3 regions of the Pseudoduganella albidiflava genome follow, and region 3 is predicted to be linked to each of the others. Evidence: predicted binding sites of a transcription regulator. Region 3 holds the regulator's gene; each other region holds the start of a gene.

Region 1 (7,872 bases), 2.0 Mb from region 3:
GCGCGTCCACGGATGCGGGTACACGTCGTGCTCGAGCGCCACCACCTCGTCGAGGTCGGCCTGCCGCATCGGTTCGTAGACCAGCCGTGCCAGGTCCCAGGTGGGCTGCCGCGTCATGCCTTCACCCCGCCCGGCGCCTCGTTCATGACCGCGCGCTCGGCCTTCGTGTACGCCACCTTGTTGCGCAGGTAAAGCGGCTGCGCTTCGGCGGCCGGCATGCCCTGCCCGGCCACGAAGGCCGCGGCACCCAGGCGGGCCACCTGTTCCGCGTGCGGCAGCACGGCCGTATCGGCACCGGCGGCGAACGGCCGGCCGGCGAAGGCTTCCGGATATGCCGTGAAACCATTGCCGCAGGCAAGCGGCGCACCGTGCGGCGCCACGCCCGCCGGGGCCGACAACGTGGCCGGCACGACAGGCACAGGCAACCGCGTGCCCGCGGCGCCAGGCAGCGCGTCGCCGAACCGGTATTGCGCCCAGTACACCTCGTTCATCCGCGCATCGAGCACCGCCAGCACTTCGGCGGCGCCGTGGCGCTCGTGGCAGGCCAGCGCCATGGCGTCGAGCGTCACCACCGGCACCACCGGCAGGCCGGCGCCGAAGCCGAGGCCCTGGGCAATGCCGCAGGCGGTGCGCACACCGGTAAACGAACCGGGCCCGGCGCCATAGGCGATCGCGTCGCAATCGGCCAGGGCGATGCCTGCCTCGGCCAATAATTCCTGCACCATGGGCAGCAGCGAGGCCGAGTGCGTGCGCACGCCGTCCGAGCTGCGCGAGCTCAGGCGGCCGCCGTGCAGCAGCGCGCAGGAAGCCAGTTCGGAGGATGTTTCAAGGGCAAGGATGGTAGGGGAAGACTTGGACATGGGCAGTATTTTACCTTGCGCGGCGGCGGCGGCCCAGCCATCGCAGGCACGGCAGCCGCCCGGCCGACGCTGTACAATGCGGCCATGCACAGCACAACCCTATACGCCGACAACCGCGCCGAGGTGGCCGCCGCGCTGGCGCAGGACCGCCTGGTCGTGGCCTGCCTGTGCGCCGCCTGGTGCGGCACCTGCTCCAGCTACCGCGCCGCCTTCGAGGAACTGGCCGCGCGCCATCCCGGAAAATATTTCCTGTGGGTCGACATCGAAGACCACGCCGACCTGGTGGGCGACCTCGATGTGGAAAACTTCCCTACCCTGCTGATCCAGCACCATGAAACGGTGGCGTTTTTCGGCACGATGCTGCCCGACCCGAACGTGGCCAGCCGGCTGATCGACACGATCGCCGCCACCAGCGACGCGGAACTGGACCGCCAGGCCGGCAGCACCGCCGAGCGCCGCCAGTGGCAGAAGACCTGCAACCTGCGCCAGCTGATGGGCACCGGCTGACGCAGTGCCTCCCGGGCGCGACGCATTGCCTGCCGGGCACCAGCCGGCACCCGCGGCCGGCTCCGGCCGAGGCACTGCCGCTTTCCGTCATGACCTCCTGCGACGCACCGCCACCATGATGCACAGCGCCAGGGCGCTCAACGCCAGCGCGGACGGTTCGGGAACCTGCACCACGGCGGCCGACAGCCAGGCGCCCGCCTCGCCGAAGCGGTAAGGCGCACAGTTCGCGCACTCGAGGTAGCCGTGCTGTCCGGTAAAGAGCGGTTCCTGCGAAAACAGTTCCTGGTGCGCCGCCGGCGTGTCGAGCGCATCCAGGCTGGCAAGGCCCAGGCGCAGGTTCCAGTTGCCTGTCCAGAAGGTGATCATCTGAAAATTCGTGTCGACCGTCGTCAGTCCTTCGGGATCGTCGCTGGTGTAGGAATTCCCGAAGAACAGGCCCGTCGTCGTGGCGATGTTCCAGGCGGTGACCCGGTTTGTGGTCTCCTCCCAGGTGAACGTCCCCGAGGCCGTGGCACCATCCGTAAAGTTGAAATTGTTCAGTGTCCAGATCACGGACGCCTGGGCAGTGCCGGCCCAGGTGCCGATCAGGGCAGCGAATGCCAGCAGCCGGGCGGCGCGGGACAGTATGGCGAAGACTTGCATGGGATCCCCCTTGAGATTGGACAAGGGAAAGAACGAGCAACACGCATGCCAGCATTTCAGGTTGATTGATTTCAAAGACCTATCGCTGAAACGCGAGGCCGATGTAAAGAAATTCGACACACGCTGCCTTGCCGCACGCGCTGTCTAGGCAAGCGCCGCGCATGAGCAGGCGTGTTCCGCCGGCTTCACGCCCCGGGCGCCACTTTCCTGACATACGTCTCGGTCGCCGACAATGCCACGCCGTCCGCCGTGCGCAGTGCCAGCTCCCCCACCGGCGCGCCGGTATCGCGACGCACCAGCACGGAATGGGGCTCGCCGGGCGCGAACAGGTGGCGCTCGCCCCACCGGCGCAGTGCGACGATCACGGGAAACAGGTCCTGGCCCTTCGCGGTCAGCACATATTCCTGGTATGCCGAACCATCCGATGCCGGCTGGCTGGCGAGGATACCTTCCTCCACCAGCGTGCGCAGCCGGTCGGCCAGGATATTGCGCGCCACGCCGAGGCCGCGCTGGAAATCGCCGAAGCGGCGCACGCCGTCGAACGCGTCCCGCACGATCAGCAATGCCCACCGGTCGCCGACCAGGTCCACGCCGCGTGCCACCGGGCACGGCTCCGCCCGCTCATTGTGCTTCCTCGCCATTCCACCCCTCCAGTGGTTGCATTTTAAAACTACAACGCGTACGCTTCAACCAGTTTTGTTTTGCAACTACTTTGGAGATGCCATGTCTTTTTCCACCGCCCGCCTGGCGCTGCTCGCGGCGTCGGCCGCCCTGTGCGTCGCCAATGTCTACTACGCGCAACCGCTGCTCGACCTGATCGCCGCCGACCTGGCGCTCGACCGCGCGGCGGCCGGCGCCATCGTCACGGCCACGCAGGCCGGCAGCGTGCTCGCGCTGCTGTTCCTCGTGCCGCTGGGCGACCGCTTCGACCGGCGCCGCCTGCTGATGGCGCAACTCGGCGCGCTGGCCCTCGCGCTGGCCGGTATCTGGGCGGCGCAGCGCACCGGGCCGTTGCTGGCGGCGATGCTGCTGGCGGGCTTGCTGGGCACGGCCATGACGCAGGGCCTGATCGCCTGCGTGGCGGCCAGCGCGGCGGACGCGGAGCGTGGCCGCGTCGTCGGTGCCGTACAGGGTGGCGTGGTACTCGGGCTGCTGGGCGCGCGCGTGGTGGCCGGCGCGATCGCCGACCTGGCGGGCTGGCGCACCGTGTATGCGGTATCCTCCGCGGCGACGGTGCTGCTGGCCGCCGTGCTGTGGCGCGCGCTGCCGGCCGTGCCGCCGCCATCCCGGCCATTGCCATACCGGCAGCTGATCGGCTCGATGGCGGCGCTGTTGCGCAGCGACCGGGTCCTGCGCCAGCGCGGCATCATCGCCCTGCTGATGTTCGCGGTGTTCAACATTTTCTGGAGCGCCCTGGCACTGGAACTGGCCGGCCCGCCCCACGCGCTGCCCCACACCGCGATCGGCGCGTTCGGGCTGGTGGGATTGATCGGTGCGCTGGGCGCGATGCGCGCGGGCCGCCTGGCCGATCGCGGCCACGGCGACCGCACCACCGGAGCGGCGCTCTTGCTGCTGTGCGCGGCATGGCTGCCGCTGGCCTTCACGCCCGCATCGCTGGTGGCGCTGGCTGCCGGCATCGTCGCGCTCGACCTGGCGGTGCAGGCGCTGCACGTGACCAACCAGAGCCTGATCCTGCGCACCGGCGTGGCGCCCAGCCGGATGATCGGCTGCTACATGCTGTTCTATGCGGCCGGCAGCGGCGCCGGCGCGCTGGCCGCCACCGCCGCGCATGCGGCCGGCGGCTGGCGGCTGGTGTGCCTGCTCGGCGCCGGCGTCAGTGTCGCGGCGCTGCTGTTCTGGCTTGCCGCCGCGCGGGAGCCTGCCGCCATGAATGAATCTGCGGTTCGCTAGGGCAGCCAGCGGTGCAGCAGGTCGTCCGGCATCACCGGGCGGCTGTAGAAATAACCCTGCGCCTGCTTGCAGCCGTGGCGCAGCAGGAAGGCGGCCTGCTCGTCCGTCTCGACGCCTTCGGCGATCACCGACAGGTTCATGCTCTTGCCGAGCTGGATGATGGCGATCGCGATCGCCTCGTCGTTGGCATCCTCGTGGATATCCTTGATGAACGAGCGGTCGATCTTCAGCGTCTGCACGGGCATCTGCTTCAGGTACGCCAGCGACGAATAGCCGGTGCCGAAGTCGTCGATCGCCAGGCTCACGCCGAGCGCGTGCAGGCCATTGATGTACTGCAGCGCGTCGCCCGTGTTCATGATCAGCGACTCCGTCACTTCCAGCTGCAGCCGGTGCGGCGCCAGGCCCGTTTCACGCAGGATGTCGCCGACGGTGCGCACGATCGTGCCCCGCTCGAACTGGCGCACCGACAGGTTGACGGCGATCTTCGGCACCACCAGGCCGGCCGCTTCCCAGCGCACCATCTGCCGGCAGGCCTGCGCCAGCACCCACTCGCCCAGCTGGCTGATGAAGCCGGAATCCTCGGCGAGGGGAATGAAGCGCACCGGCGGCACCAGGCCCAGTTCCGGATGGTTCCAGCGCACCAGTGCTTCCACGCCGATCAGCCGGCCGGTGTCGATTTCCACCTGCGGCTGGTAGTTCAGGAACATCTCGTCCTTTTCCAGCGAGCGGCGCAGCCAGGTTTCCAGGCGCAGGCGCTCGACGCCCTCGCCCGTCATCGACGGCGCATAGAAGCGGTAGCCGTTGCGGCCGCGCGCCTTGGCCTGGTACATCGCCACGTCGGCATTCCTGATCAGCACATTCCGGTCGGTGCCGTCGTGCGGATACAGGCTGATGCCGATGCTGCACGTGACGAACAGCTCATGGCCCGCCACCAGGAACGGCTGCTCGAACATCGCCACCAGCTTTTCCGCCACCAGGGTGACGGCGTACTCGCCGGCGATCCCTTCGAGCAGCACCACGAATTCATCGCCGCCCAGTCGCGCCAGCGTGTCGCCGTCGCGCAGGCGGTCCGACAGCGCCGCGGCCACCTGCTTGAGCAATTCGTCGCCGATGTGGTGGCCCAGCGTGTCGTTGACGTTCTTGAAGCGGTCCAGGTCGATGAACAGCAGCGCCAGCTGCTCGGCCGAGCGTTGCGCCCGGTCGAGGGCGTGCTGCAGCCGGTCGTTGAACAGCAGCCGGTTCGGCAGTTCGGTCAGCGAATCGTGGTGGGCCAGGTGGTCGAGCTTTTCCTCGTTTTCCTTGACCAGCGTGATATCGCTGAACACGCCCGCGTAATGCGTGGTCACGCCCTGCGCGTCGCGCACCGCGGTGATGGTCAGCGATTGCAGGAATTGCTCTCCACCCTTGCGCAGCGCCCACAGCTCGCCCTGCCAGCAGCCGGTGTCGACCAGTTCCGCCCACAGCTGCTGGTGGAATGCCGCGTCGTGGCGCGCCGACCGGGTCAGGCTCAGGTCGCGGCCCAGCGCCTCGGCCTCGGTAAAGCCGGTGACCTGCGTGAACGCGGGATTGACGGCGACGATGCGGCCATCGCGGTCGATCACCATCACGCCATCGGCGATATGTTCGAGCACGGTGGCCGACAGGCGCAGCTTCTCTTCGGCCTCCTTGCGCGCCGTGATATCGGCATATACCCAGATGCTGCCGTCGTTCGGGCGGTTCTGGTCGATCGCGCAGCCGCTGACCATGCACCAGAACAGCGTGCCGTCGCGCCGGCGGTAGCTGCGCTCCTCGCTGAAGTACTCGCCCTGGCCCAGCGTGGGGTACTGGCGCGCGCCGGCCGCTTCGAAATCGAAGGCGGTGGGGAACACGATGGCGGTCGACTTGCCCACCATGTCGCCCGGCTCGTAGCCGAACAGTTCCTCGCAACGGCGGTTCACCGACAGGATGGTGCGGTGGCGTACGAACATCACGCCGAACATCACGTTGTCCAGGATCGCGCCCTGCTCGGCGAGCAGCGCTTCGATGCGCATCTCGTTGTGCTTGCGCTCGCTGATATCGGACAGGATGCCATCGACCCACGGCGCGCCGCCGTCGGGCGACACCTGCGGCTGGCCGGTTTCCAGCACCCAGCGCTCGACGCCGCTGGCGTCGACGATGCGGTACTCGGTCTCATACGCGCGCCCTTCCTCGATCGCGCTCTTCAGCGCGCGGCGCTGCATGCGGCGGTCTTCCGGCGTGATCAGGTTGACCCAGGAATGCGTAGTGCCGCGCATCAGCTGGGCGGCGGTATAGCCGGAGATCGATTCGATGGCGTCGCTGACGAATTCGATCGGCCCGTCCGGCCGGTAGCGGAACACGGCGCCCGGCACCTGCGTCACGATGGTGCGGAAGCGTTCCTCGCGCTGGCGGACATCCTCGAACAGCCGGCGCAGCGCTTCGCGGGTCTGCTCCAGCCGTGCGCCGAGGCGGCCCAGTTCGTCGTTGCCGCGCACTTCCAGCGGGGTATCGAAGTCGCCCTGCGCCAGGCGGTCGGAAACGCGCATCAGGCGGCGCAACGGCGCGATCACCCGCTTGTTCAGGAACAGCACGATCAGCAGCAGCGACACGGTGAGCTGCGCGGCCAGCACGAAGATGTAGGAGCGGCGCTTGTCCTGCAGTTCCTGGCGGCTGCGCGCATCGTCCATCTCCACCATCACGTGGCCGATCCGTTCGCCGCGCACCGTCACGTCGCGCTCGGCGCGCACCACGTTGCCCAGCGGCCGCGCCGGCGATTTCTCGTGGATGAACTGGGTTTCGGCCTGGCCGGTGACCTGCACCTGCACCACGGAGCGGTCGCGCATCACCGACTGCACCAGCGACTGCGCCGATTCGGCGTTCATGTTCCACAGCGCTTCCTGCATGCCCAGCGCCAGGATATCCGCATTGCGCTGCAGCGCTTCATCCAGCGCGGTGCGCGCCGACTGCTGTTCGCGCACCCCCACCATCAGGTAGCTGCCGACGATGGCCGGCACGATCAGCCCGCCCAGGACGACGAGCAGCAGGGAACCGTAGAGCGATTGGCCGTAGAGCGCGCCGAGCCAGGCACGCAAGCCGCTGGTCGGCGGCTTGGTCATGCAGACAGGTCTGGCTGGAAAATCAGGAGCATCTTGCACAGTGCATAATTATCGTGGTGCAATTATGCTGCAAAGCGATAAGCAAGTCACGAATGCCGTTCAGTAACGAAGCGTGCTGACAACGCAAACGTTGCAACGTTGGCGAACTTGTTATGATGCCCACTCCAAAACGGGATTAACGACAGGAGTTGCCATGAGTTTTTCAATGTATTCCGCCTCGGTGCCGGTGTTTCAGCAGATCCTGAACAGCCTGCTCGACATCCTCGACAAGGCCGACCGGCATGTCGAAGCCACGCGCATCGACCCGAACGCCCTGCTGCAGTACCGGCTGTTCCCGGACATGCTGCCATTCACCCGGCAAATCCAGATCGCCGCCGATTTCGCCAAGGGCGCCGGCGCCCGGCTGGCCGGCCAGGAAGTGCCGTCCTATGAAGACACGGAAAAGAGTTTTGCCGACCTGAAGCTGCGCATCAAGAAAACGCTGACCTTCCTGGACAGCCTGCCGCGCCACGAGATCGAAGTGAGTGCCGAGCGCGCCATCACCACCGGCAGCGGCGAAAAGACGCGCCACTTCACCGGCCAGGCTTACCTGATGCACTACGCCCTGCCGCACTTCTTCTTCCACGCCACCACCGCCTACGACATCCTGCGGCACAACGGCATCGAGATCGGCAAGAAGGATTTCATCGGCACGATCCCGCAATAGCGCGCGGCCGAAAAACGGTGACAGGCACCATTTGATTTGCAATGTTCGGTTTGCCAAGCTGCCTGTTACCAATGCCGCACATATAAGCCCCAAGTGCAAATTCTGGGGTCAGACCCGGCGGGTCTGACCCCGG
Region 2 (7,872 bases), 960 kb from region 3:
CACGCCGCAGGCCCCATGCGTCTGGGCGATTTTTCTTAACGCCCCGAGGATGCCGTCCATCTGGAACAGGATCGAGCGCGGGTTGGTGCCGTCGCGCAGGAGCAGGTCGAGCACCGGCAGCCACTCGGGCTGGGCGCGGTAGCGGGCCCGATAAGTGATGATGCTGTCGGACAGTTCGAGCAGCCATTCCAGGTTGCCGTTTTCGTCCATCGCCAGCGCGCGCTGCAGCACCACGCTCTGGAACTGCAGCCGCTCCAGGCGGCGGCCGATCGACATGAAGCGCCAGCCGAGGTCGCGCGTCATGCCGTCGAGCGCGAAGCCGGCCAGCGTCATCAGCGCGGAGGCGGCGTCGTCGAGGATGGTCATCACTTCGGACTGCGACGGCCGCTCGCCGGGCCGGGCGGCCGGCTGCACCATGCGGTTCAGCGCGCGCCAGTTGTCGACGGAGAAGCGCTCGTGCAGCTGGCCGGCGATGCGCACCAGGTGCTGCTGCTGCCGGGCCAGCCCGGGCACGTTGGGCGACACCACCGCCAGCAGCAGGGCCGATTCGAGTTCGGCATCGGTAAAGATGGCAACCGCCTGCCCCTGGCTTTGCGATTGACCACCTGGGCCGGAAGTTTGGCTTTGCATCTGTGCCGCCTGGCCGGCCACCGGCCGCTTTTCGCCATCGATCAGCTGGAACCAGATGCACAGCGCCTCGACGGTCGGCCATTCGGCGCCGCGCTGGTCGAAGCGCACGTTGAACAGGAAGTTCAGGGCCACGCGCAGCAGGCGGGCGATGTTGTCGCAGCGTTCCGCGTATCGGCCGAACCACAGCAGGTTTTCCGCCACGCGGCTCGACAGATTGCTGTCTTCGCGCACCAGGTCCTTGCCGGTGATGCTGCGCTTTTGCAGGCGCGGCACCGCCACCCTGGCGCGCGCCTGCACCCAGGTGTCCTTGCTGGCGCCGCCCATCTTCATCGTCAGCACGCGCGCATCCGGGCCGGTGGCCACGCGGGTCAGGCCGCCCGGCATCACCACGTAACCGTTCGGCGTGGCACAGGCGAATACGCGCAGGCCGATGGCGCGCGGCTGCAAGCCGGATGCCGCACCAGCTTTCCACACTGGTGCCCGCGACAGCTGCACCACTTCCTGGGCGATGTAGTTATTGGGATTGGCGCGCAGCTTGGCGATCAGCTCCGCGCGCGCTTCGCCGGCCAGGTCCTGCCCGAACACCGTGGTTGGTGGCAGCTGCGAGAAGCTTGGTTTGATGACCAGCCGATCGAGCTTGCCGATCACCGCTTCCAGCGCGGCCGGTTCGCCGCACCACCAGGTGGCGACGGATGGCATCTTCAGCGGCTCGCCCAGCAGCCGCCGCGACAGCGCCGGCAGGAAGCCGAGCAGGGCGCCCGATTCCAGCAGGCTGGAACCCAGGCTGTTCGCTACCAGCACGTTGCCGCGACGGGCGGCCTGCGTCAGCCCCGCCACGCCCAGCATCGAGCTGCACAGTTCCAGCGGATCGCACGATTCGTCGTCCACGCGGCGCATGATCACGTGCACGCGGTGCAGGCCGGCCAAGGTTTTCAGGTACACCACGCCATCTCGCACGGTGAGGTCGCTGCCTTCCACCAGCGGCAGGCCGAGATGTCGGGCGAGATACGCCTGCTCGTAATAGCTTTCGGTGCGTGGGCCTGGCGTGAGCAGCACGATCAATGGCATTTCGCCCTCGCGCAGCGGCGCCGGGGAATCGCCCTTGGCGGCGCACAGGCGGCCCCAGTGCACCAGGCTGTCGCGCATGGTGCGGAAGAAGCCGGCCAGCGGCTGCACTTTCAGTTCGCGCAGCAGGTCGGGGAAGGTGGGCGAGATGATTGCGCGGTTTTCCAGCGCATAGCCGGCACCGGAGGGCGCCTGCGTGCGGTCGGCCAGCACCCACCAGCGGCCGTCCGGCGCGCGCGCCAGGTCCACCGCGTAAAAGTGCAGGGCGATGTCGTCGTGGTGGCCCATGCCGTGGCACGGGCGCAGGAAGCCGGCGTGGCCGTGCACCAGCGCTGGCGGCAGCAGGCCTTCGCGCAGCATGTCCTGCGGGCCGTAGACGTCGCCGAGGATTTTATTGAGCAGCCGCGCGCGCTGGATTACGGCCGCCTCGATGCCGGCCCATTCCTCGTGCGGCAGGATCAGCGGCAGCACGTTCAGGTCCCACGGCCGCTGCAGGCCGTCGGCATCGGCGCGCACGTTGTACGTCACGCCGTTTTCGCGCACCTGGCGCTGCACCATTTCGTGGCGCTGGCGCATCATGTCCGGCGGTTCGTGCTCCAGGCTGTCGAGCATGGCGCGCCAGTGCGCGCGCGGCACGCCGGCCGCGTCGAGCATTTCATCGAAACCATCTGGCGCTGAAAGATAAGACTCAAGGAGGTTATTGGACATGTCGCACGGCAGCTTTACTTTCCATAAGGAACTGAAACAGTAGATCAATCTGCCTGCCAGCGCAAATCCAATGTCATCGGGAAGCTGGGATTCCGTTCCTCTTTTCGCACAGTCATCGGCCCCGGCGTGTGGCCGTGCGGCCAGAAGCGCGCGAAACGGCGTGCCTCGGCGGCGTTGGCGTTGACCGGCGAACCTACCTCGTTGCGCCCGCCCGGATGCACCACATGATAGGTGCAGCCGCCGATCGCGCGCCCGCTCCAGGTGTCGACCAGGTCGAAGGTGAGCGGCGCCTGCACGCGGATGGTCGGGTGCAGCGCCGACCACGGGCTCCAGGCGCGGAAGCGCACCCCTGCCACATACTCGCCCGGAATGCCGGTGGGGTGCAATGGCAACATGCGGCCATTGCAGGCGATGACGTGGCGGCCGTTGGTCAGCCCGCGCACCAGCAGCTGCATCCGCTCCACGGAAGAATCGACATAGCGCGCGGTGCCGCCCGCGCTCACTTCCTCGCCCAGCACGTTCCACGGCTCGATCGCCTGGCGCAGCTCCATTTCCACGCCCTCGTAGACCACGGTGCCGAAGCGGGGGAAACGGAATTCGATGAAGGGCTCGAACCAGTGGTCCTCGAATTCATAGCCGTGCGCGCGCAGGTCGCGGGCCACGTCGCGGATATCCTGGGCGACGAAATGCGGCAGCATCCAGCGGTCGTGCAGGGCCACGCCCCAGTTCACCAGCTTGGCCTGGTATGGTTCGCGCCAGAAGCGCGCGACCAGGGCGCGCAGCAGCAACATTTGCAGAAGGCTCATGCGCTCGTGCGGCGGCATCTCGAAGGCGCGGAATTCCACCAGGCCCAGGCGGCCGGTGGGGCCGTCCGGCGAATACAGCTTGTCGATGGAGAATTCGGCGCGGTGCGTGTTGCCCGTCAGGTCCACAAGCAGGTTGCGCAGCAGGCGGTCGACGATCCACGGCTTGTCGCCTTCATGCAACGTCGGCAGCACCTGGTCCATCTGCTGGAAGGCGATCGCCAGTTCATACAGGTTGTCGTCGCGGGCTTCGTCCACGCGCGGCGCCTGGCTGGTCGGCCCGATAAAAGTGCCCGAGAACAGGTACGACAGGGCGGGGTGGTTCTGCCAGTAGGTGATCAGGCTTTTCAGCAGGTCCGGCCGGCGCAGCATCGGGCTGTCCTCGGCGGTGGCGCCGCCCAGGGTGGCGTGGTTGCCGCCGCCGGTGCCCGTGTGGCGGCCGTCGAGCATGAATTTCTCGGTGCCCAGCCGCGTGAGCCGGGCTTCCTGGTACAGGGTCGACACGTTATAAACCAGCTCGTTCCAGCTTGCCGCCGGGTGGATGTTCACCTCGATCACGCCGGGGTCGGGCGTTACGCTGAGCAGCTTGATGCGCGGGTCGCGCGGCGGCGCGTAGCCTTCGATGCGCAGCTTCATCGCCAGCTTGGCGGCGGTGCGTTCGACGGCGCTCACCAGCGCCAGGTAATCCTCGATGCGTTTAATGGGCGGCATGAACACATACAGGCGGCCGGCGCGCACTTCGACGCACAGCGCGGTGTGGATCACATCGCGCGGGGCCGGCTCGGCCGGTTCGGCCGGCTTGATGGGTCGGATGGGTTCGACGACCGGCCTGCTTCCTTTCGCGGTCGGCTTGTCCCCGGCCTTGCTGGCGGCCAGGCCCAGGATCGGCCGCTTTTCCTTTTCCTTCTTGCGTTCCTCGACCGGCAGGGCGGAGCGCGGTGCGAACGGGTCGACATCGAATTCCGGTTCGCGTTCTTCCGGCAGCACCCACGGCAGCGTGGCCAGCGGCAGGCGCAGGCCGATCGGCGAATCGCCTTCGATCAGGTACAGGTTCTCGCGCCGGATCGGCCACGGCGACGTTTGCCACACGGTGCCCAGCGTCGACGGATCGTAATCCTTCGCCTTCAGCGGCAGCACGTAGCCGGCCACCTCGCCGAGGCCGCGTTCCAGCAGGCGCGCCAGGCGGCGGCGTTCTTCCGGCGCGGTGAGGTCGGCGTCCAGCGGATCGAGGTTGCGCGGCAGTGCCTGTTCGCGCTGGGCTTGCAGCAGCACGTCCTCGTAGGCCGGGATGGCGCTGTTGGCGGGCAGGGCGAGCGACTTCACCAGTTCGGCGGTGAAGCGGCCGGCATCGTCGGGGCCATAGCCGTCGTCGATGTGTTCGTCCGAGAACAGCGTGGCGTCGAGCCACATCGGCTGGCCGTCGATGCGCCAGTAGATGTTGAGGGCCCAGCGCGGCAGCGGTTCGCCCGGATACCACTTGCCCTGGCCGTAGTGCAGCATGCCGCCCGGTGCAAAGTGGTTTTTCAGCCGGTGCATCAGGTTGCCCGCCAACTCGCGCTTCTTGTCGCCGTGGGCCAGGGTGTTCCATTCCGGGCCGTCCATGTCGTCGATCGACACGAAGGTGGGTTCGCCGCCCTGGGTCAGGCGCACGTCCTGCCGCTTCAAATCGGCATCGACCTGCTGGCCGAGGCGGTCGATCTTCTGCCAGTCCGCCTCGGTGTACGGTTTCGTCACGCGCGGGTCTTCGTGGATGCGCGTGATCGTCATCTCGTGGAAGAAGGTGACTTCGGCCTTGTCCGTATAACCGGAGACCGGTGCCGCGGACGACGGCAGCGCCGTACAGGCCAGTGGGATGTGGCCTTCGCTGGCCAGCATGCCGGAGGTGGGATCGAGCCCGATCCAGCCGGCGCCGGGGATGTACACCTCGGTCCACGCGTGCAGGTCCGTAAAGTCGACGTCGGTGCCGCTGGGGCCATCGAGCGCTTCCTGGTCGGCGCGCAGCTGGATCAGGTAGCCGGACACGAAACGCGCCGCCAGGCCCATCTCCCGCAGGATCTGCACCAGCAGCCAGCCGGTGTCGCGGCACGAGCCGGAGCGCTTCTGCAGCGTTTCATCGGGCGCCTGCACGCCGGGTTCCATGCGCAGCAGGTAGGCGATGTCGCGCTGCAGGCGCTGGTTGACGGCCACCAGGAAGTCGTTGGTGCCCATCGGCTTGCCCAGCAGGTCGCGGCGCGCCGCCGTCACCCATTCCATTACCAGCGGGCTGGATGGTTCCGTCTGCAGGTAGGCGCTCAGTTCGGCCGTGAGTTGCGGCGGGTAGGCGAACGGGAAGGTTTCCGCGTACTTCTCGACGAAGAAGTCGAACGGGTTGATGACGGTCATGTCGGCCACCAGGTCGACCGTGAAGTCGAGCGTGTCCGATTTTTCGGGGAAGACAAAGCGGCCGATGTAGTTGCCGTACGGGTCCTGCTGCCAGTTGATGAAGTGTTCCTGCGGTTGCACCGTCAGCGAGTACGAGAGGATCGGCGTGCGCGCATGGGGCGCCGGGCGCAGGCGCACTTCATGGGGGGAGAGGCCGACCGGGCGGTCATAGCGGTAACTGGTCTTGTGGTGCAGCGCGATACGGATAGCCATGCGGGACTGCCTTTCGAAATGGGCGCGATGTGGGGGTGATGAAGCATGATTCGTACCTGCTATAAATGCAACTGTCGGATGGTGCTGAAACCAACGGCTACTCGTGTTTTCACCCCAACGGCAGAGTGCTGGGGTCAGACCCGCCGGGTCTGACCCCGGATTTCGCACTTGGGTGCAAGGAGACTGTCCCCGGCTTTTTAGAGTGTTCCGGGAATGCTGGCAAAAACCGGGGTCAGTCCCCTAACGAAGCTAATGGCGAGAACTGATGCGATCACTTACCGGGGACAGACCCCTGAGACGCTGGCTGCCGTGGCTGCATCGAGCTTCTGACCCTGGCACGTTTCTTGATAGCACTTTGGCTACGAGGAGGAATTCGATGCCGAACTTTTACGACGAAATGTATTCCACCGAGGCCAGCGTGCGCCCCCACTACCAGGCGTTCGCGCAGTGGCTGGCGGAGCAGCCACCCGGCCTGATCGACCAGAAGCGCACCGAAGCGGAGCTCATCTTCCAGCGCGTGGGCATCACGTTCGCCGTGTATGGCGACACGGCCGGCAAGGAGCGGCTGATCCCGTTCGATATCATCCCGCGCGTGATCCACGCCGCCGAGTGGGCCACGCTGCAGGCCGGCCTGGTGCAGCGGGTGACGGCGCTGAACCGCTTCCTGCACGATGTCTACCACGACCAGGAAATCCTCAAGGCGGGCGTCATCCCCCGCGAGCAGGTCCTGAACAACGCCCAGTACCGCCCGGCCATGCAGGGCATCGACGTCCCCGCCAGCATCTACGCGCACATCGCCGGCGTCGATATCGTGCGGGCCGGAGAGGGCGAGTTCTACGTCCTGGAAGACAACCTGCGGGTACCGTCCGGCGTCTCGTACATGCTGGAAAACCGCAAGATGATGATGCGGCTGTTCCCCGCGCTGTTCGCCAGCAACCGGGTGGCGCCGGTCGATCACTATCCCGACCTGCTGCTCGACAACCTGCGCACCGTGGCGCCGTACGACAGCGCCGATCCGACCGTGGTGGTGCTCACGCCCGGCATGCACAACTCGGCCTACTTCGAGCATGCGTTCCTGGCCCAGCAGATGGGCGTCTCGCTGGTGCAGGGGCAGGACCTCTACGTCAAAAACGAAACCGTCTATATGCGCACCACGCGCGGCGCGCGCAAGGTCGACGTGATCTATCGCCGCATCGACGACGACTACCTCGATCCCCGTGCATTCCGCCCCGAGTCCACGCTGGGCGTGCCCGGCCTGATGGACGCGGTGCGCGCCGGCCGGGTGGGCCTGGCCAACGCCATCGGCACCGGCGTGGCCGACGACAAGTCGATCTACCCGTTCGTGCCGGACATGATCGAGTTTTATCTCGGCGAAAAACCGATCCTCAACAACGTGCCCACCTATCAATGCCGGAAGAAGGACGACCTGGCGTACACGCTGGCGAACCTGCCGGAGCTGGTGGTCAAGGAAGTGCATGGCGCCGGCGGCTACGGCATGCTGGTCGGCCCGGCCGCGACGAGCGCCGAGATCGAGGCGTTCCGCGAGCGGCTGGTGGCCAATCCGGCGGGCTACATCGCCCAGCCCACGCTGGCGCTGTCGGCCTGCCCGACCTATGTGGAGTCGGGCGTGGCGCCGCGGCATATCGATTTGCGCCCGTTCGTCCTGTCGGGCAAGACGGTGACGATGGTGCCGGGCGGGCTGACCCGCGTGGCGCTGCGCGAAGGCTCGCTGGTGGTGAATTCGTCGCAGGGCGGCGGCACCAAGGACACCTGGATACTGGAGAACTGACATGTTGAGCCGCACCGCAGATCATTTGTTCTGGATGGCCCGCTACACCGAACGGGCGGAAAACACGGCCCGCATGCTCGACGTGCGCGTGCAGTATTCGCTCATGCCGCAAACGGCGCTGGCCGCCCAGCAGGGCTGGCGCACCATGCTGGGTGTGTCGGAACTGGAGCAGCAGTTCGATGCCAAGTACTCCGCCCTGACCCAGAAGGAGGTCATCGACTTCATGGTGCGCGATCCGGACAA
Region 3 (7,872 bases):
GTGGTCCACCAGCGGAGCGTCCACCGGCGGCGCCGCGGCCTGCGGTGCGGCAACCGGTGCATCATGGGCCCATGCGGGCAGCGCAAGCGCTGCGGCGGCGGCGGCAGGCAAAGCAAGGAAATCACGGCGTTTCATGGCAGGCTCACAGGTGGCGCAACGGATGGGCCCATGCGGGCCATGCGGGCTCGAAGAAGCGGGCCACGGTGTCATCGCTTACCTCCTCGAGCGATGGCGGATTCCAGCGGGGCGCATGGTCCTTGTCGATCGCCAGCGCACGCACGCCTTCGATCACTTCGCCATGTTCGAACGCACGGCGCACCAGGTTGCGCTCCATGCGCAGGCAATCGGCGATGCCCATCGTGGCGCCACGCCGCAGCATCTCGGCTGTCACGCACTGCATCAGCGGGGAACGCCGCGCGATCGCGGCCAGTGCGTTCTGCGCGAACGGATGATCGTCGCGGCGCAGCGAAGCAACGATGCCGGCCACCGAGCGGTGCGCGAAATGGTCGTCGATCAGCGCACGGTGCGCCTGCAGCTCCGACGGCCCCGCCTCGCCGCGCAGCGGCCGGGCGAACATGGCGACCGCTTCGCGCAGCCCGGCACCCGCCGTGGAGCCGACCAGGTCGGCCAGCAACGGCAGCTCGGCGGCGGGAACATAATGGTCGGCCAGCCCGCAGTACAGCGCATCGGCGGCGCCGATCGCCAGCGCCGTCAGCGCGAGATAAAGGCCCAGCTTGCCGGGCGCGCGCGACAGGAAATAACTGCCGCCCACGTCCGGGAACAGCCCGATGTTCACCTCGGGCATTGCCAGCCGTGTGCGGTCGGTTACCACGCGCACGCCGCATTGCGGGCCGCCCTGGGCGATGCCCATGCCGCCGCCCATCACCACGCCATCCATCATGGCCACGTACGGCTTCGGGAAGCAGTGCACCAGGTAGTTCAGCGCGTATTCCTCGGTGAAGAAATCCTCGACCTGGGCGCTGCCGCCCTGCGGAGTGGCACCGCCGGCGGCATGGAAGAAGCGGATGTCGCCGCCGGCGCACAGCGCCTTGTCGGTGCTGCTGCGGATGACTACGGCCGCGATGTCATCGTCGTCGCGCCAGGCCAGCAACGCGCCGGTGATCGCCCGGATCATGTCGAGTGACAGCGAGTTCAATGTCCTGGGCCGGTCGAGCGTGATGAAGCCGGTGCCGTTACGCACCTTGGTATGGACGTGGTCGGTCATGGTGTCTCGCATCGTTGTCGTTATTGGCCTCATTCTAGCCATGGATGCGGCGTGTGTGACGTAAACCTTGGACCCGGACGTAACAAAGGGCGCATCGCGCGCCCTTCTGTTGTAGCGGTTGCAGCGGTGGCAGAACCGGAGCAGTTCTGCCACCGCGACCTGCGCCCGTCGTTATGCGGGCGATGCGGGGATCTCGGCCTCGCTCAGGTGCTTGATGGTTTCGTGGTTGTGGTTCTGCACTTTATCCTTGTGCTTCATGACCTGGCGGTCCAGCTTGTCGATCAGAGTATCGATGGCCGCATACAGATCCTGGGCGACACTTTCAACGAATACGGTCTTGCCCGACATGCGCAGATTGATTTCGGCTTTCTGTCTTTTCTCTTTCTCGGTGAGATTATCTACACTCAGGATCACACTTACATCGATCAGCTGATCGAAATGGCGTCTAACGCGTTCCAGCTTGTTCTGCACATACTCGCGAATGGCAGGGGTAACGTCGATATGGTGTCCACTGATGGTCAGATTCATACACACACTCCTAAAGAAGATATAACAGGTTCGTGCGTTATCCGCCAAAACAGGCAAGGCGGCGCAGAGGAACCCAAGCACTACCAGGATTTGCCGCAAGGGCTTGCAAAGGGGTTTGCAAATGCGCTTGCAACGAGCTGCTATAGCGATTTGCGGAGGCTGACCGGGGGAATTTTCAATGCTTCGCGATATTTGGCAACAGTGCGTCGCGCAATCACCATGCCTTGTTCACCCAGCATGTCCGCAATCTTACTGTCGGATAAAGGGTTCTTCGGGTCTTCGGCTCCTGTGAATTGCACGATCAGCGCCCGTATCGCAGTCGAGGATGCTTCCCCGCCAGCTTCGGTTGCAACGTGGCTGCCAAAAAAGTACTTCAACTCAAACATGCCATGCGGCGTCAGCATATATTTTTGAGTTGTTACCCGAGAGATAGTACTCTCGTGTAGGCCCAGTGTATCAGCTATTTCACGCAACACAAGGGGCCTCATTGCCACCGCGCCATGCGAGAAAAAGTTCTTCTGCCGTTCGACGATGGCCTGCGCCACGCGGAGGATCGTGTCGAAGCGCTGGCGCATATTCTTGATCAGCCACTTTGCTTCTTGCAGCTGTGCATTCATCTGCGTTTCGCCCTTGCCCTGCTTGAGCAGGCTGGCGTACAGCGCATTGACACGCAGGCGGGGCATCACGTCGTTGTTCAACGTGACGATCCAGCCGTTGCGCCCCCGCTTTACCACCACATCCGGTACCACGTAGTCTGACACGTCGGCCGCGAAGGCGGCGCCCGGATGCGGATTGCATTGGCGGATCACGGCCTGTGCTTCGCGCAGGTCTTCGTCGTCGCAGTCGAGCGCCTTCTTGAGCTTGTTGAAGTCGCGCTGGGCAAACCACTGCAAGTGTTTTTCAACGATGCACAGCGCCATGCGCCGCGTGACCAGCGGCACGCCGGGCATGCGCCGGATCTGCAGCGCCAGGCACTCGGACGCGTTGCGCGCGCCGATGCCCGGCGGATCGAAGCTCTGCAGCAGGTTGAGCGCGGTGCGCAATTCGCCGATCTCGATTTCCAGCTCTTCCGGCATGCGCTCGTGGATCTCTTCCAGGCTTTCCTCGAGGTAGCCGTTATCGTCGAGCGCATCGATGATCAGTTCCACCAGGCCCCGGTCGCGCGCCTCCAGCACGGTCACGCGCATCTGCTCCATCAGGTGCTCGCGCAGGCTGCGGTGGCTGGCTTCCAGCTGGGGACGGGAATCGTCGTCGTCCGGGCCCTTGCTGCTGCCGGCACTGCTCCAGTCGGTATCGCCGGCGCCGGTATCGAGGCCTTCGCCTTCGCCGCCATCGAACGGCTCGGGTTCCGGCGCGGCGGGCGTATCCTGCGGCGGCCCGCCTTCCGGTGGCGCCTCGCCGGTCCCCTGCGTCGTGTTGATCGCGCCATCGGCCAGCAGGCGCACCGAGCGGTCGAGCGGATCGTCGAGCCGCTCCAGCAGCGGGTTATCGGTCAGCAGCTGTTCCAGTTCCTGGTGCAGCTCCAGCGTGGACAATTGCAGCAGCCGGATCGACTGCTGCAATTGCGGCGTCAGCGCGAGGTGCTGGGAAGTACGCAGTTGCAAAGACTGTTTCATGGCTGATTAGGAGCTGGTTGAGGTCTGGTCAAGGCCGCTCACATGCGGAAATGTTCACCCAGATAGACACGACGTACGGACTCGTCGGCGATGATGTCGTCGGGCCGGCCGGAAGCCAGCACACTGCCCTGGTTGATGATATACGCCCGGTCGCAGATGCCCAGCGTTTCCCGCACGTTATGATCCGTGATCAACACGCCGATGCTGCGCTCCTTCAGGAAGCGCACGATGCGCTGGATCTCGATGACGGCGATCGGGTCGACGCCGGCAAACGGCTCGTCCAGCAGCACGAAGCGGGGATTGGTCGCCAGCGCGCGGGCGATCTCCACCCGGCGCCGTTCACCGCCGGACAGCGACAGCGCCGTGTTCTCGCGCAGCTTCTCGATCTGCAGGTCGGCCAGCAGCGCGTTCAGCCGCTCGTCGATCTCCGCCCTGGTGAGCGCCTTGCCGTTTACCTTCTGGATCTCCAGCACGGCACGGATGTTTTCTTCCACGGTCAGCTTGCGGAACACCGACGCTTCCTGCGGCAGGTACGACAGGCCGAGGGTGGCACGCTTGTGGATCGGCAGGGTGGAAATGTCGGTGCCATCGAGGTCGATGGTGCCGGCATCGGACGCCACCAGGCCCACGATCATGTAGAACGACGTGGTCTTGCCGGCACCGTTCGGCCCCAGCAGGCCGACCACTTCGCCGCATGCCACCTGCAACGACACGTCATGCACCACCTGGCGCTTGCCATAGCTCTTTTGCAGGCCGCGCACGATCAGCGTGCTGCTGCAATTTTCCTGCGCCTGCGCCATTTAATTCCCCGCTGCCGGCGCGGCCGGCGATTGGGTGGCGGAAGGCGCCGGGCTTGGCGGCGCGGTACGCTTGGGCTGGATCACCATCGTGCCGCGGCCGGCACCCGGCTTGTCGGCCCCGGTGCTGGTATTGCGCACGCTGAAGAACTCGCGGCGGCTGTCGTACGAAATGAATTCGCCTTCCACCTCGTCGCTCGGCTTGTTGCCTTCCAGGCGGCGGATCTTGGCCTTCGAATACATCTTCACCAGCTCGGCCTTTTCATCGTATTCGATGCGGTCGGCCTCGCCTTCCATCCACTGGTCGCCCTCGCCGTCGCGCTTCTGGCGGAACGCGACCTTCTTGCCGCCGCCGGTCAGCGTGGCCAGCTGGTAGCCCTCCGGCGAATAGGTGACCACGGCCTTGTCGGCCTTCATCCGCAGCGTGCCGCGCGTCAGCGTCACGTCGCCGGTGAAGGTGTACACCTGCTTGACGTCGTCCGCGTCGAGGCGGCCGTAATTGATCTCGGTAGGCTTGTACGAATCGGCCTTCTCGGCGGCGGCATAGCCCGCCGCGCCCAGCAGCACGAGGGCCGCCATCATGAGTTTCTTCATCTTCGATTCCTGTACGCTGTTCGTCTCGATGTTCATCTCGATGTTCATTTCGATGTTCATCTGGTTATTGTCGCGCCCGCGGCGGATACACGATGGTGCCGCGGCCCAGTTGCACCTGGCGCGTGGCATTGTTGGCCTGCATGCCGATGCCGGTGGCGGTGGCGCCGCCGCTTTCCATGCGCACCGGCAGGTCGGTTTCCATGCGGTCTTCCTCCGGGTAGATGACCAGCTTCTCGGTAACCATGTGCATGTCGCGCGTGGTGGGCGACGCGGCACGGTGGATGTCCACGTCCTTCGTCAGCGTGACGCGTGTGTTGTCCTGGTCGACCCGGGCATGCCGGGCACGGATATCCATCGGCGGCTTGTCGCCCGACAGGCTGCGCACCACGGGATTGTCGATCTCCGACGAGTCGTCGGACGGACGGTGCGTCAGCCTGTCGCCCGAAATGATGTAGCTGGGCTGGCCGGTTTCCGTCATGCGCACGTAGGAAAAGCGCTCGACGATGTTGTCCGGCTCGTCGACCTTGATGCCGGCGGCCATGTCCTCGCCGGCCCGGTTCATCAGCTCGAGCAGCCAGAACGAGCCCAGCGCGCCGAGCAGCGCGAGTATCATGCCGATCGACAGCCGGTAGCGGTGTGCGGTTCGCTGGTTGCGCATGGCTTCTCCGTTATCTTCCTGTCATTTCATGTCCATTCATCAGACCCGTCTTCAAGGCCTGCTTCTCTGCCCCACCGCCGTTGGATCAAGCGTACCTGACTCATCGAAAGCGCATGCATTCACCCCAACAGCGAAGGGCTGGGGTCAGACCCGCCGGGTCTGACCCCGGAATTTGCACCTGGGGTGGGCTTACCCGAACAACATTGCGCTTCCCGGGCCCGTATCCCCTGCCTCACTTCTCACCCGAGAAACTGGGCCATCACGCGGTCGTAGCTGCCCTGGGCGCGCATCACGAATTCGCAGATTTCGCGCACCGCGCCGTGGCCGCCGCGGTGTTCGGTCACGTGATGGACCCGCGACAGCACTTCCGGCCGCGCATTCGGCACCGCCACCGCGAAACCGGCGCGCGAGAGGATCGGGATGTCGACCACGTCGTCGCCGATGAACGCCACCTGCTCCTCGGTAAGGTTCAGCTGCTCCAGCAGCGCCTTGAACGGCGTGAGCTTGTCGTGCCCGCCCTGGTGCACGAATTCGATCGCCAGGTCCCTGGCGCGGGCCACCACCTGCGGCGAACGCCGCGCACTGATGATCCCCGTCAGCACGCCCGATTCCTGCAGCAGCTTGATGCCCAGGCCATCCTGCACGTTGAAGGTCTTGAACGCTTCGCCCTCGGCACCGTAGTGCAGGCCGCCATCGGTCAGCACGCCGTCGACGTCGAAAATGAACAGCTTGACCTTCGCTGCCCGTTCGAGGTTGGCCACGTTGACAGGAATACTCATCAGATCACCTTTGCGCGGGTCAGGTCATGGATGTGCAGCGCGCCGACCAGCTTGCCATCGTCGTCGACCACCAGCATCTGGTTGATGCGGTACTCTTCCATGATGGCCACCGCGTCGACGGCCAGTTTTTCCGGCCCGATGGTACGCGGATCGGCATGCATCACGTCGCCGATGACGACCTTGCCGAAATCCTGCACCTTGTCGATCATGCGGCGCAGGTCGCCGTCGGTGAACACGCCCACCGGCCGGTATTGTGCATCGACCACGGCCGTCATGCCCATGCCCTTCTGCGTGATCTGCATCAGCGCATCCGGCAAACGGGTATCGGCCGCCACGGCGGGAATCGCATCGCCCTGGCGCATGACATCGCGCACGTGGGTCAGCAGGCGGCGGCCCAGCGCGCCGCCCGGATGCGAGCGGGCAAAGTCCTCTTCCTTGAAGCCGCGCAGGTCCAGCAGCGCCACGGCGATCGCATCGCCCAGCGCCAGCGTGACGGTGGTCGACGCCGTCGGTGCCAGGTTCATCGGGCAGGCTTCCTTCGCCACGGAAACGTCCAGGTGCACGTCCGCCAGTTTCGCCAGGCTCGACTCCGGCTTGCCCGTCATCGAGATCACCGTGCCGCCCATGCGCTTGACCACCGGCAGGATGGCCATCAGCTCGCTGCTTTCACCGGAATACGAGATGGCGATGAACGCGTCGTCCGGCGTCACCATGCCCAGGTCGCCATGCGCCGCCTCGGCCGGATGCACGAACAGCGCCGGGGTGCCGGTGGAGGCCAGCGTGGCGGCGATCTTGCGCCCGATGTGGCCGGACTTGCCGATGCCGGACACAACCACGCGTCCCTTGCAGTTCAGCAGCAGCGAGACGGCTTTCCCAACGCTCTCATCCGTTGCCAGGCGGGCATGCAGCGCGGTCAGCGCATCCGCCTCGATTTGCAGGGCTTCGCGCGCCAGCTCCAGCGCGCGGCGTGCGGTCGTTGCATCAAAAGCTTTCAGCATTGTTTTTTCATGGGTTACACTCATGGCCGAAAGTATAGCCGAATTGGGAAAGCAAAAAACTTGCCAGATGTTACAAACTCCCCCCGACCGTAGCATTTCGCGCTTCCCCCACCGGCCATTCCCGGAGCACGTCCGTGTTCTCCCCCCTTGAACTGACACTCCTGCTGCTGGGCAGCGCGGTGCTGGGCGTGGTCGCCTTCCGCATGCTGCACCTGCCGCCCATGCTCGGCTACCTGGCCGTGGGCATCCTGATCGGCCCGAACGCGCTGGGGCTGGCCGAGGAAAGCCATGCCACCCACGCGCTGGCCGAATTCGGCGTGGTCTTCCTGATGTTCTCGATCGGCCTCGAATTCTCGCTGCCGAAGCTCAAATCGATGCGCAGCGACGTCTTCGGACTCGGCATGGCGCAGGTGGGGCTCACCATCATTGCGACCATCGCCTTTGGCTGGGTGATCGCGCGTGCGCTGCCGCCGTCGATCCACATCTCCTGGCAGGCCGCTTTCGCGCTGGGCGGCGCGCTGGCCATGTCCTCCACCGCCATCGTCGTCAAGATGCTCACCGAGCGGCTGGAACTGGAATCGGAACACGGCCGCAAGATCATCGGCATCCTGCTGTTCCAGGATATCGCCGTGGTGCCGCTGCTGATCATGATCCCGGCGCTGGCCAAGGACCCCGAC

The links. The regulator sigma-54, encoded in region 3, starts transcription at its own class of promoters, with help from an activator protein. The targets are predictions, from matches to a motif close to TGGCANGNAANCTGCTTT.
Region 1: the regulator sigma-54 is predicted to act here: its motif matches at 2,043-2,060, upstream of EYF70_RS17850 (PEP-CTERM sorting domain-containing protein).
Region 2: the regulator sigma-54 is predicted to act here: its motif matches at 6,174-6,191, upstream of EYF70_RS22265 (circularly permuted type 2 ATP-grasp protein).

Annotation. Positions count from the first base shown of each region.
Region 1 covers NZ_CP036401.1:4,335,083-4,342,954, forward strand. The annotation lists gene rimI (ribosomal protein S18-alanine N-acetyltransferase) at 1-117, opposite strand, end outside; gene tsaB (tRNA (adenosine(37)-N6)-threonylcarbamoyltransferase complex dimerization subunit type 1 TsaB) at 114-860, opposite strand; gene EYF70_RS17845 (thioredoxin family protein) at 945-1,367, shown strand; gene EYF70_RS17850 (PEP-CTERM sorting domain-containing protein) at 1,455-2,009, opposite strand; gene EYF70_RS17855 (winged helix-turn-helix transcriptional regulator) at 2,195-2,650, opposite strand; gene EYF70_RS17860 (MFS transporter) at 2,733-3,920, shown strand; gene EYF70_RS17865 (bifunctional diguanylate cyclase/phosphodiesterase) at 3,917-7,033, opposite strand; gene EYF70_RS17870 (DUF1993 domain-containing protein) at 7,227-7,739, shown strand.
Region 2 covers NZ_CP036401.1:5,357,699-5,365,570, reverse strand. The annotation lists gene EYF70_RS22275 (circularly permuted type 2 ATP-grasp protein) at 1-2,403, opposite strand, end outside; gene EYF70_RS22270 (transglutaminase family protein) at 2,448-5,840, opposite strand; gene EYF70_RS22265 (circularly permuted type 2 ATP-grasp protein) at 6,217-7,629, shown strand; gene EYF70_RS22260 (alpha-E domain-containing protein) at 7,631-7,872, shown strand, end outside.
Region 3 covers NZ_CP036401.1:6,320,904-6,328,775, forward strand. The annotation lists gene EYF70_RS26290 (amidohydrolase family protein) at 1-135, opposite strand, end outside; gene EYF70_RS26295 (enoyl-CoA hydratase/isomerase family protein) at 143-1,225, opposite strand; gene hpf (ribosome hibernation-promoting factor, HPF/YfiA family) at 1,397-1,753, opposite strand; gene EYF70_RS26305 (RNA polymerase factor sigma-54) at 1,894-3,369, opposite strand; gene lptB (LPS export ABC transporter ATP-binding protein) at 3,408-4,169, opposite strand; gene lptA (lipopolysaccharide transport periplasmic protein LptA) at 4,170-4,820, opposite strand; gene lptC (LPS export ABC transporter periplasmic protein LptC) at 4,825-5,418, opposite strand; gene EYF70_RS26325 (KdsC family phosphatase) at 5,658-6,197, opposite strand; gene EYF70_RS26330 (KpsF/GutQ family sugar-phosphate isomerase) at 6,197-7,219, opposite strand; gene EYF70_RS26335 (monovalent cation:proton antiporter family protein) at 7,330-7,872, shown strand, end outside.